Regions from separate parts of the Amphritea sp. HPY genome, predicted to be linked through region 2. Evidence: riboswitches for the same ligand, from Rfam matches in the RefSeq annotation. Region 2 holds a riboswitch; the other holds the start of a gene.

Evidence for each region. Region 2 has a riboswitch for thiamine pyrophosphate ahead of thiB (thiamine ABC transporter substrate binding subunit). Riboswitches for the same ligand answer to the same signal wherever they lie in the genome.
Region 1: it holds a riboswitch for thiamine pyrophosphate, as region 2 does, so the genes downstream of both, thiD (bifunctional hydroxymethylpyrimidine kinase/phosphomethylpyrimidine kinase) here and thiB (thiamine ABC transporter substrate binding subunit) in region 2, are expected to answer to the same signal.

What each region holds. Positions count from the first base shown of each region.
Region 1 covers NZ_CP194015.1:5,199,985-5,205,835, forward strand. The annotation lists gene mutM (bifunctional DNA-formamidopyrimidine glycosylase/DNA-(apurinic or apyrimidinic site) lyase) at 1-657, shown strand, start outside; gene ACQUQM_RS23210 (alpha/beta hydrolase) at 657-1,577, shown strand; TPP riboswitch at 2,456-2,580, shown strand; gene thiD (bifunctional hydroxymethylpyrimidine kinase/phosphomethylpyrimidine kinase) at 2,631-3,443, shown strand; gene thiC (phosphomethylpyrimidine synthase ThiC) at 3,478-5,358, shown strand; gene ACQUQM_RS23225 (nucleoside 2-deoxyribosyltransferase) at 5,454-5,851, opposite strand, start outside.
Region 2 covers NZ_CP194015.1:3,724,601-3,730,451, reverse strand. The annotation lists gene ACQUQM_RS16595 (ABC transporter permease subunit) at 1-1,416, opposite strand, end outside; gene thiB (thiamine ABC transporter substrate binding subunit) at 1,427-2,404, opposite strand; TPP riboswitch at 2,439-2,561, opposite strand; gene ACQUQM_RS16585 (phosphotransferase) at 2,595-3,482, shown strand; gene ACQUQM_RS16580 (AMP-binding protein) at 3,731-5,851, shown strand, end outside.

The sequences.
Region 1 (5,851 bases), 1.5 Mb from region 2:
GTGGAGCGTCGGGGTAAGTATCTGTTGCTTCACACGATGCCAGGTGCCGTTATGATCCACCTGGGGATGTCGGGCAGCCTCTACCTGGTGGCGACCGACCAGCCTGCGGCCTATCATGACCATGTTGATCTGCAGTTGGATAGCGGTATGGCTCTGCGCCTGACTGATCCGCGGCGGTTTGGATCCGTATTATGGCAGCCGGCTGGTACGCAGCATGATCTGCTTGCCAAGCTGGGTCCTGAACCCTTATCCGATCAGTTTAATATTGAGTATTTGTGGCAGCGCTGTCAGGGGCGAAAAGGTGCTATCAAGCAATTGATAATGGATAGTCATATTGTTGTTGGTGTGGGTAATATCTATGCCAATGAAGCATTGTTCAGTGCAGGCATTCATCCTAAGCGGGCTGCAGGTCGGGTTTCTAAAAAGCGTCTGGCGGTCTTTGTTACAGAAATTAAACAGGTACTGTCCCGTGCTATCGCTCAGGGGGGGACGACCTTAAAGGATTTTGTCGGCGGTGATGGAAAACCGGGTTATTTTAAGCAGGAACTGCAGGTCTATGGGCGTGCAGGAGAAAGCTGTGTGCAGTGTCGTAACAGTCTGAAAGAGATCCGCCTGGGTCAGAGAAGTACCGTTTATTGTCCGGAGTGTCAGCGCTGATGAGTATTATTGAACCGTTATTGAAACCAACCCCGCTGGGGGGCGATGTCTGTCCAACCCGGGAAGATCTTTGGCGCGCATTGGGTAATGGGGAGTATCTGCAGCATCGTGAAACATTTCATGTCGGATCATTGCCGCTGCACTGTGAAATATATGAACACAGTATTGATGCGCCGGTTTTAATCTTCCTGCCGGGAATTGGTACTTACGCTGAGCTGTATGCCGAGATGCTGCACCATATCTCAGAGCAGGGATTCAATGTAGTTGCTATAGACCTTCCGGGCCACGGCTATAGTGGCGGTGAGCCGGGTCTCTACACTGTCGAAACGGTATGTCAGTCAGTTGAATTAGTCATGAATGCCCTGGAGCAGCGCTATACCGGCTCATTTTCTCTGTTTGGCTATTCGATTGGTGCGTTGCTGGCGGTGGCCGCAGCTGAGAAAGATCAGCGAATCGCCGCCGTCTTATGTGGCACATTGCTTACTACTGAGGAAGCGCCCGATCTGTTCCATTATCTGGGCTGGCAATGGACCTGGGGTAGTGGTTTGCTGTTTCCTCATATCAAGCTGCCGCTGTCCTGGATTGTGGATTATGATCAGCTGCTGGCCGGCCACCCGGCTGGTCAGCTGATTAATCAGGACCCTATGATGGTGCTGGATTACCCGTTTAAGACGCTGTCCAGCCTGTTTTCGCATCGTGCCGGAATTATGCAGCAACGCTATCCGTTTAACTTGGCGATTGTTCAGGGTGATCAGGATGAGGTGTTGTCGCTAAATTATTCTCGGCGGGTGCAGGCTAAGGCCGAGCAACCGATTGAGTTAATTGCGGTGCCGGGTGAAGGGCATATGATGCCGTTGACTGCGCCGCACAAACTGGCAGGCATAGTCACGGACTGGCTTAAGAAGAGCCTGATAGCATAATTAAAGTAGGATACAGCTGGCTAATTCAGATATTTTGAGTCGATGGGGTTGGCTGAAGTGTGTGCTTAATTGGGCCTTGAGGAGTTAAAGCACGGGCTGGAATATTCATCGCTTTAACTAACCAAATACCCTGATGTGGTAGCCGCACTGCCGCGGTGGATCAAAATTTGATGTGGCGGGTCTTTATCTGAGGCTAGCCTAGTGAGTTTCTATGGGAATGAGGGGGGGCGTTTATAGCAATTGTCTGCGCTGCTGTGATATTTCAGCGCTGATTTGCAAGAAAAAAAGAGAGTACTTAGTTCCCCTTAAGTACTCTCTTCAGGTTGGCACTTCATAATCCTTATGAATCTTTCTGCGAAATCTACAGCTGGCATCCTGCCGACTTCCATGTATCCTTTTTCGCCTGACCTTCTACTGAGCCACTCTTTTATCAAGAGCGGAGTAAACAAGTCGCCATCCTTTTTCGTCATCCTTGAAGTGTATCGATCCTTCAGTGCCTATTATGGTGATATTCAGACGCCTGGCTATAGGAAAAAGTCCTATACGGAGTCAAAAATCAAACAAATGTTTTATTTACGCATAAAAAAGAGAGTACTCAGTTCCCCTTGAGTACTCTCTTCGTCCTGGCTTCCATGATCCCTGCGGTAATATCCCAGGCATCATGCCTGCATTCCTTGCCATCCTTTCCGCGTTGCTTGGCCGTCCCGTATTCGGTCCATGAATGCTCTTAAATCCTTGAAGCACATTATCTGCGGTGTGCCATGAGAAAAATATAGGAAAAATTCCTATTTTTTAATGTTAGAACGATACGTTATAAGAGGTTTTCTCTTATTACGGTTAATAGATAGACAGACTGGCGTTGTGATCATAAACTAGCCCTATCTTGGTCGGGGTGCCCGTTGGGGCTGAGAGCTGCTGAATTCTTCTTTTGAATTTTATAATGGCAGTAACCCGCGAACCTGATCCGGTTAATTCCGGCGTAGGAAATCGAGATAAACCGTAATTCTCCTCAGTGTTGTATTCGGTTTAGCTCATAGTTGCTGGACTAAGTACATGCCACATAAAACAGTTCCAATCGCGCTTACAATTGCTGGCTCAGATAGCAGTGGAGGTGCGGGTATCCAGGCAGATCTGAAGGCTTTTTCTGCTTTAGGTGTCTATGGTGCGTCAGTGATTACTGCTGTGACCGCCCAGAATACCAGCGAAGTGCGGGCTATCCATCCTATACCTTCAGACGTTCTCGGTTTGCAGCTCGATGCTGTGTTCGATGACCTGAATGTTACTGCAGTTAAGATCGGCATGTTAGGTGATGTGGAGACTGTTGAGCTAGTCGCTGATAAGCTTTTACAGCATGCACCAGCCAGGCTGGTGGTCGATCCCGTTATGGTTGCAAAAAGTGGCGACGCGTTACTGCTGAGCAGTGCCGTTGATATGCTTAAAGCCAAACTGATTCCTCAGGCAACCCTGATCACGCCCAACCTCCCGGAAGCAGCAATACTTTTAGATTGTCCTGAGCCTGCATCAATGGCTGAAATGGAGTTTGCAGCGGAACAGCTTGTGCAACTTGGTTGCAAAGCAGTACTGCTCAAAGGCGGACATCTGGAAGGTAGTAAAAATTCGATTGACCTGTTGTTTGATGGTAAGCAGATGCAGCAGTTTTCTGCTCCTAGGATCGCGACAGGCAATACCCATGGAACGGGTTGTACTCTCGCATCCGCAGTAACTGCTGGGTTGGCTCACGGTCTGGATCTGGCAGCGGCAGTACAGCAAGCAAAAGAATATATTCACGGTGCAATAGTTGCAGCGGACACTCTTGATGTAGGTAAGGGGCACGGCCCGGTACATCACTTTTATAAGTTCTGGTAAGCAGACGAAGAATAATCAAAAAGCAGGTATTAAAATGGCAGACTCAAATACAGTTTTAAGCCGCAGCGCCCAGGTTGACGAAGCATCCGTTCAGCCATTCCCGAGCTCGCGTAAAGTTTATATCGAAGGCTCCCGCGCGGATATTCAGGTACCGATGCGCGAGATCTCGCTGGACGATACCCCGACTGATATGGGTGGCGAGAAGAATGAGCCATTGTATGTCTATGACACCTCCGGTCCTTACACCGACCCAAAAGCTGAGATCGATGTCCGTAAAGGTCTGGCGCCGCTTCGTGCAAGCTGGATTGATGAGCGTAACGACACCGAGCAATTAGATGGCCTGAGCTCTGAATACGGCCGCGGCCGGGAGCAGGATCTGCGTCTGGATCACCTGCGTTTTGAGCTGACGCGAAAGCCACTGCGCGCCAAAGAAGGCGCTAACGTTTCCCAGCTGCACTATGCCCGTAAAGGCATTATCACGCCTGAGATGGAATACATCGCCATCCGCGAGAACATGAAGCTGGCCAAAGCCGGCGCCGAAGGTCAGATGGTTGACCAGCAGCACCCGGGCCACAGCTTCGGCGCCCAGCTGCCGGAACAGATCACCCCTGAATTCGTGCGTAAAGAGGTGGCTGAAGGTCGTGCCATTATCCCGGCCAACATCAACCATCCGGAAGTCGAGCCGATGATCATCGGTCGTAACTTCCTGGTCAAGATCAACGGTAACATCGGTAACTCGGCGCTGAGCTCTTCCATCGAGGAAGAAGTGGAGAAGATGACCTGGGGTATCCGCTGGGGTTCCGATACCATCATGGACCTGTCTACCGGTAAGAACATTCACGAAACCCGCGAATGGATCCTGCGTAACTCGCCGGTACCGATCGGTACCGTACCTATCTACCAGGCGCTGGAAAAAGTCAGCGGCGTGGCCGAAGACCTGACCTGGGAAGTGTTCCGCGACACCCTGATCGAACAGGCTGAGCAAGGGGTGGATTACTTCACTATTCACGCCGGTGTACTGCTGCGCTACGTACCGATGACCGCCAAGCGGATGACCGGTATCGTCTCCCGCGGTGGTTCCATCATGGCGAAATGGTGCCTGGCGCACCATGAAGAGAACTTCCTCTACACCCACTTCGAAGAGATCTGCGAGATCTGTAAGGCCTACGATGTGTCCTTTTCACTGGGCGATGGCCTGCGTCCTGGCTCGGTTTACGATGCCAACGACGAAGCGCAGTTCTCTGAGCTGGAAACCCTGGGCGAGCTGACCAAGATCGCCTGGAAGCACGACGTACAGGTGATGATCGAAGGCCCTGGTCACGTGCCGATGCACATGATCAAAGAGAACATGGACAAGCAGCTAACTGAGTGCCACGAAGCACCGTTCTACACGCTTGGACCGCTGACCACCGATATTGCACCGGGCTATGACCATATCACTTCCGGTATCGGTGCGGCGATGATCGGCTGGTACGGTTGCGCCATGCTCTGTTATGTAACGCCGAAAGAGCACCTTGGCCTGCCAAACAAAGACGATGTTAAGACCGGCATCATCACCTACAAGATCGCTGCCCATGCGGCAGACCTTGCGAAAGGTCATCCGGGTGCCCAGATCCGTGATAATGCGATGTCCAAGGCACGCTTCGAGTTCCGCTGGGAAGACCAGTTCAACATCGGCCTTGACCCGGACACCGCCCGTGCGTTCCACGATGAGACCCTGCCGAAAGAGTCCGCCAAAGTCGCGCACTTCTGCTCCATGTGCGGCCCGAAATTCTGCTCGATGAAGATCTCGCAGGAAGTACGTAACCTGGATTCCAGCGAAGTCGCAGCGATTGAAGCGGCGGCGGAAAAAGGGATGCAGGAAAAGTCGGAAGAGTTTAAAGAGACCGGTGCCGAGATCTACCATAAGCTCTGATCATACGAGCTGAATATAAGATCAAAGCAAAGCACAAGATCTTAGCCCATAGGAAGTAAAAGAAAGCCGCGCTTTAGAAGAAGGTAGCGGCTTTTCTATTTCTGGACGGTTAAAATTTGTTGCAGTACCGTTTCAAAGACTTTCAGGTGATTTTCTATAGTCTGCTCGAGTTTAGCCGTGATGAGACCGCCTGTGGTATCCGTTGCTCCGATCATCATCAGGTTGTCAGGCATATCAAAAGCTTCAATACTGTAGCCTTCGGCATCGGTCAGCTCGCCATTAACCCGCTCAGCATAGTTACGGTTATCTAGTGTATAACCCCACACAGGTTTCTTCATCGCTGCTACATAGCCCATCTCGAATGCTGTACCTACATCCATGCTGGGGCCTCTGAAGGGGGTCATGTTGGCAATAATAAGGTCGCAGTCATTCATTAGGCTGGTATTTGCATTGAATATAGATAGCCCCGCCTGATAGGGGGATAACCCTGTCA
Region 2 (5,851 bases):
GAAGATGGAAAATATCGCCACATCACCCATAGCCAGCACCAGAACCAGAGCGAAAGTCGGTGCCAGTACCGATCGCAGGAAGGGCCACTCTATCTGTAAACGTTGCCACTGATTCAGTTTCAAAGAGCGGGTCAGCAAGTGGTATTGGCTGTCGAACTGCAGCAGCCGGGGCTTTAGCTTTTGGATTGCGAAGGGTAAGACCACCGCGGTATTCAATAACGCCACCCACAGCATCCCCCATCGTTCCAGGTCCATCAGGGGCAGCAGAAACACAAACAGCCCTACGGATACCACCATGGCGGGTGCGATCAGGTTATGCACAGCAAGCCACTCGAACAATACCTGACGATGACGATGGCCGCTGATAATTGCGTCACGCACCGGTTGCAGCGTCAGGTAAGCCAACATTATGCCTGCCAATGCGGCAGTTACCCCCAGGCCAATACTGATCAGAGTGGGCTGCACAAGCTCGTTCAGCTCAAACCGGCTCAGCTCATCCTGTAGCAGTCCTGGAAACAGCGCAAGTATAGGTAGTAATAGCGCCAGCCAGGCGGTGAAATAGGTTAACTGTAGCAGGCGTTTGCCGCTGCCTTTGGCTGCGGGCGTGTGTTCCCTGCAGTCAGTATCCAGCGATAACCATGCGGTTGTGCCTAGTCGTGAAATCAGCAGGTAAAGGCTACCGGCGATAAGCAGCTGGGTCCACGCCAGTGTGAGGGTTTCCGGGATGTTGAAGTCATATTTCAGCGCCTGATAAATGGCGACTTCCAGGGTAGTGGAGCGGGGGCCGCCACCTAGGGTCAGGACAATCGCAAAGCTGTTAAAACAGAGTATGAATATAAAGCCGGACAGCATCAGGGCGGTGTGCCGCAGTGTCGGTAATTCAATTATTTTTAGCCGTTGAAACTCTGTAAGTTTCAATTGGGCTGCCAGTTTCCAGCTGCTATCGGGAATAGCCTGCAGTTGCTGGTAGAACACTCGTACAGCAAAAGGCATATTCAACAATATGTGGGCCAGCAGAATGCCGTTGAGGCCGTAGAGATTCCATTGTTCTCCCGTAATTGCATCAAGCAGCGGAGTAGCCAGTCCAGAGCGCCCCAGTAATGCGACCAGCCCGGTGATCAGCACCAGTGTAGGCATCACAAAGCAGAGCAGGCACAGGCCGAGAAAGGAGCGACGTCCCGGCAGATTTGGCAGATAAAAAAGAGCCCGGGCGACAGGCCAGGCCAGCAGTACCGAGATCAGGGCGCTGAGCAGTGCTTGCTTAAAGGTAAATTGCAGAATCTGATGAAAGTAGGGGTCACTAAGCAGCGACCAGTCAGGCCCTTCATTGCTGAGACCAATCAGCCCCTGAAAGGCCAGTACAGTCATCAGAACGACAGCGGTCAGCGCTAACCCTGCAGCAATTCTAATCGGCATCAGACTTGGGCTAGCGCGAGGTTTCGCTGCGCCATTCCCTGATCCAGTTACGGCGTTGCTGTGCTACTTCGGTGGGAGTGAATCCGATCCGCTCTGGGGCGATCAGCTGGTTAAATACTTCAGGCAGAGCCACGCTATCAATGACCGGCAGCATCCAGTTGCTGGTGGGAATAATCGCCTGGGCATCGGCTGAAACTAAAAAGGCCAGGAAGTCCCGTGCCAGCTCCGGATTTTTGCTGACCCGGGTAATTGCCGCGACCTCAATCTGCGCAATATGTCCTTCACTGAAGAGCGCAGCGCGATACTGATCCTTGCCTTCAGCTACTACATGATAGGCCGGTGAGGTGTTATAGCTTAATACGTAGTCGGCATCGCCTTTCAGAAACAGGCTGTAAGCTTCCCACCAGCCTTTGGTGACAGTCAGGGTATGGGGAGCTAATTGCTGCCAGGCCAGGTCTGCCTGCTCTCCGTATACTGATTTGACCCAGAGCATCAGCCCCTGGCCCGGTGTGCTGGTACGGGGGTCCTGATAGATAATGCTGGCGTCAGATTCGATCAGCTCCTTGAGAGAAGAGGCCGGAGTAGTGATCTTCTGGCTGTCGTATATAAAGGCGAAGTAGCCATAGTCGATCGGCAGGAAATCCTCATCCTGCCATTGCAGCTCTTGTTTCAGGCCATCAAGAGGCAGTTGATGGGGGGTAACCAAATCTTCACGGCGGGTTTCTTCGATGAGTGCATCATCAATTCCCAGAATAACATCTGCCTTAGTGCGATCCTTTTCGATGCGCAGACGGTTAAGAATGCTGACCCCGTCTTCCACTGCGATAAATTCCAGGTCGCATTCGCAGCGCGCTTCAAAAGCCTTTTCCAGTTGTGGTCCGGGGCCCCATTCAGAAACAAAGGAGTCATAAGTGTAAACCGTCAGGTCAGCTGCAAATGCCGGGATGCTGAGGCTAAAACAGGTAAGCAGGGTTAGTAGCTTCTTCATGGTGCCTTCGATGGCGGGAAAGCTGGCGAAAGTCCGGAAGGATCCGCTTATTTCCTACGCCAGTAGTTAACTGGATCAGGTTCTACGGGTTAAACTCTCAGCCAGACAAGCAGGTTTATGCTCTGCTTTCTTTATTTCGGCACCCCGATAAGACGTTGGGTGATTTTACCGCACCGCCAGAGGAGAAGCTATGACAACCCGGCCTACAGGGCAGCAGCCTCTCTTGCCACAAGACAAAGACACGGCTAAGACTCAATCCATTTTCAAAGCGGTGAATGTTTTTTTGGGTGCACCGGTCACGTGGCTGCCAATCGAGGGGACTGGTACTACAAATGCTCTGTTCCGTACCCATCTGCCTGGCCAGCCACTGGTGTTGCGATTAAGCGCCGATGATACGCAAGCATTTGGGGTTAATCGCCAGTCAGAGGCGGATGTTCTGACCCTGATTCAGGGGTATGACTGGGCGCCCAGGGTGCTTCATAACGACTGGCAGGCGGGATGGTGTCTGATGAGTGATCATGGCATTTCACCGAAACCTCAGGAATCGCGTAGTTATACACCTTTGCTGCTTCAGGCCGTCAGACAGTGGCAACAGATTATTACAGGCCCCTGTTTCGATTATCCTGCGCTGTATCAGCGTTATAGGGATCTGTTTGCAGGACAGAAAAATAGTGTCTGGATAGCTTTGCTCGAACGTCTTGAGTCGATTAACCAGGCGTTGCCCGAGGTGCCTGAATGTCTCACGCATCATGACCTTCACCGGGGGAATCTGTGTTTGGATGACGGGCGATTAGTGGTGCTGGACTGGGAGTATGCAGGGATAGGTAATCCGTGGTTTGATGCTGCGGCATTGAACCGTCAGTTTGGTATTTCTGTAGAGGATATCGCCAATTTACCTGCCTGGCAGGCTTTATCACCGACAGACTTCAAAACCGGCTTGATACTATCTCTCTGGCATACTGAGGCTCTCGAGAATCTGTGGTATGCGGCCAGGGAACGAGGTACTGATATCGACTCTGACCGAATTAGTCAGGCCAAGCGGTTATTGGATTATTCCCTTCCCTTCCCTGAACCCTGAATCGACGCCTTTGAGTAAGTAGTTGATTAAATAACACACAACAACTGGCGTCGAGCCGAGTAAAGCGAGACTACGTCGGAGTTTCGCCGATGACCCCAAAGGGAACTCGTCTCAGGGATTTTTCAGGCTTGAAGCGTAATAATCTTGTCGTTTTCTCTCCCGTATCGCGGATCCAGTTTTGCTACCTCCCGCGATATAAGCAATCTTCCTATACTATGATTTGAGCACAGTCCTCTAGGGAGATAGCTTTGAAGGAAACTCAGGACCGGACAACACAGAGTGTTGCCACCCAAATCCTGCAAACGGTAAAGCAGGTCGCGCGTGAGCTGCATCCCCAGCAGCCTTTTTCTGCAGAGTTGAGTCTGGATAGCTCTCTGGATACAGATTTCGCTTTTGACAGCCTTGGCAGGGTTGAGTTGTTGCTGCGCCTGGAGCGCACTTTTGATGTGGCGTTGCCCGATTCACTGTTGAGCAGTGCAGAGACCCCTCGTGATCTTCTAAGAGCCGTAGTGGGCGGGCAAAGCCGGGTCTCAGGCCCTGTTCTGCCTGAGGTTGAGAGTGTTGATGCGGTGTTGCAGGAGCCCTGCCTTGTGCCAGAGCGAGCAAAGACCCTGACAGAGGTTTTGGAGTGGCATCTGCAAAATGATCCAGACCGAATCCATATCCGGCTCTACGATCCGGATGGCGAGGGCGCAACGATCAGCTTTCGCCAACTGAAGGCAGGGGCGATGCGGATTGCTGCGGGCTTACAAAAACTGGATCTGCAGCCCCAGGAGCCGGTTGTGCTGATGCTGCCAACCTGCGAAGACTATTTCTACTGTTTCTTTGGCGTGCTGTACGCTGGCGGCATCCCTTGTCCGATCTATCCGCCGGGAAGAATTAGCCAGATTGAAGAGCATCTTAACCGCCATGTCAGCATAGTGCAGAATGCCGGTGCAGGAATCATGCTGACTCAGGCTGAAGCTTTGCCATTCGCCGGTTTGCTACGGAGTCGGGTGAGATCGTTACGCCACCTGGTGACGGCAGATCAGGTGCAAACAGATTACGAGAACCTGGTTCTGCCGAAACTTCACGCTGAGGATATCGCTTTTTTGCAGTACACCTCTGGCAGTACCGGTACCCCTAAAGGCGTGGTGCTGACCCATGCTAACTTACTGGCAAATGTGCGTGCCATGGGGGAGGTGGTGCAGGCCAGTTCCAGTGATGTGTTTGTCAGTTGGTTGCCGCTCTATCACGATATGGGGTTGATCGGGGCCTGGTTCGGCAGTCTATACCATGCTGCGCAATTGGTGATTATGTCCCCTCTAAGCTTTATTGCCCGGCCTCAGCGCTGGCTGGAAGCGATTCACCGCTTTCGGGGAACCTTATCGGCATCGCCCAACTTTGGTTTTGAGCACAGTGTCCGCCTGATTGATGATGAGACGCAAAAGCGGCTTGATCTATCAACCTGGCGCTGTGCTTTTAACGGAGCCGAGCCAGTCAGTCCGCAGACCTTAAGTGCATTTTGTGAACGGTTTGCTGCCTGTGGTTTTAACCCCAGGGCGATGATGCCGGTGTATGGTCTGGCTGAGAGCACTGTAGGTTTGGCGTTTCCTCCGCTGCAGCGGGGCCCGGGGGTAAGTCTGATCGACCGGGAACGTTTTAACCGTACCGGTTGGGCAGAGCCCTGCTCAGAAGAAGGTAAAGGGGCGCTTGAAGTTGTTGCCTGCGGACGAGCCTTGCCACGGCATCAGCTTCGGGTTGTGGATAACACCGACCGGGAGCTGCCAGACCGACAGGAAGGGCGAATTCAGTTTCAGGGCCCCTCTTCAACCAGTGGCTACTATCGTAATCCGGAGCAAACCGCCACCCTGTTCCATGGTGACTGGCTCGAAACAGGTGATCTCGGTTATATCTCTGAAGGCGAGCTCTATGTGACCGGCAGACAGAAGGACCTGATTATACTGGCGGGACGAAATATTCATCCGTCTGAACTGGAAACCGCCACCGGAAACATGGAGGGAGTACGCAAAGGCTGCGTGGTCGCTTTTGGTAGCCGGAGTCCCGAGCGGGGAACCGAACGTTTAGTGGTGGTGGCTGAAACCCGCCAGAAGGATGAAACCCGCCGCGCAGAACTAAGTACTGAAATCAATCGGTTGGCTGTAGATCTGTTGGGACAGCCGGTAGATGAGGTGTTGCTGGTTGCACCTAACCGGATACTAAAAACTTCCAGCGGCAAGGTACGCCGTTCTGCCTGCAAAGCTCTGTACGAGGAGGGCAACTTCCATGGCACGCCTGAAAGTCGCTGGTTGCAATGGCTGCGTATCGGTTGGGGGGAGTTGAAAGGTCGGCTGTTCAGATTCTGGCAACGGTCTCTGGACTATGCCTTT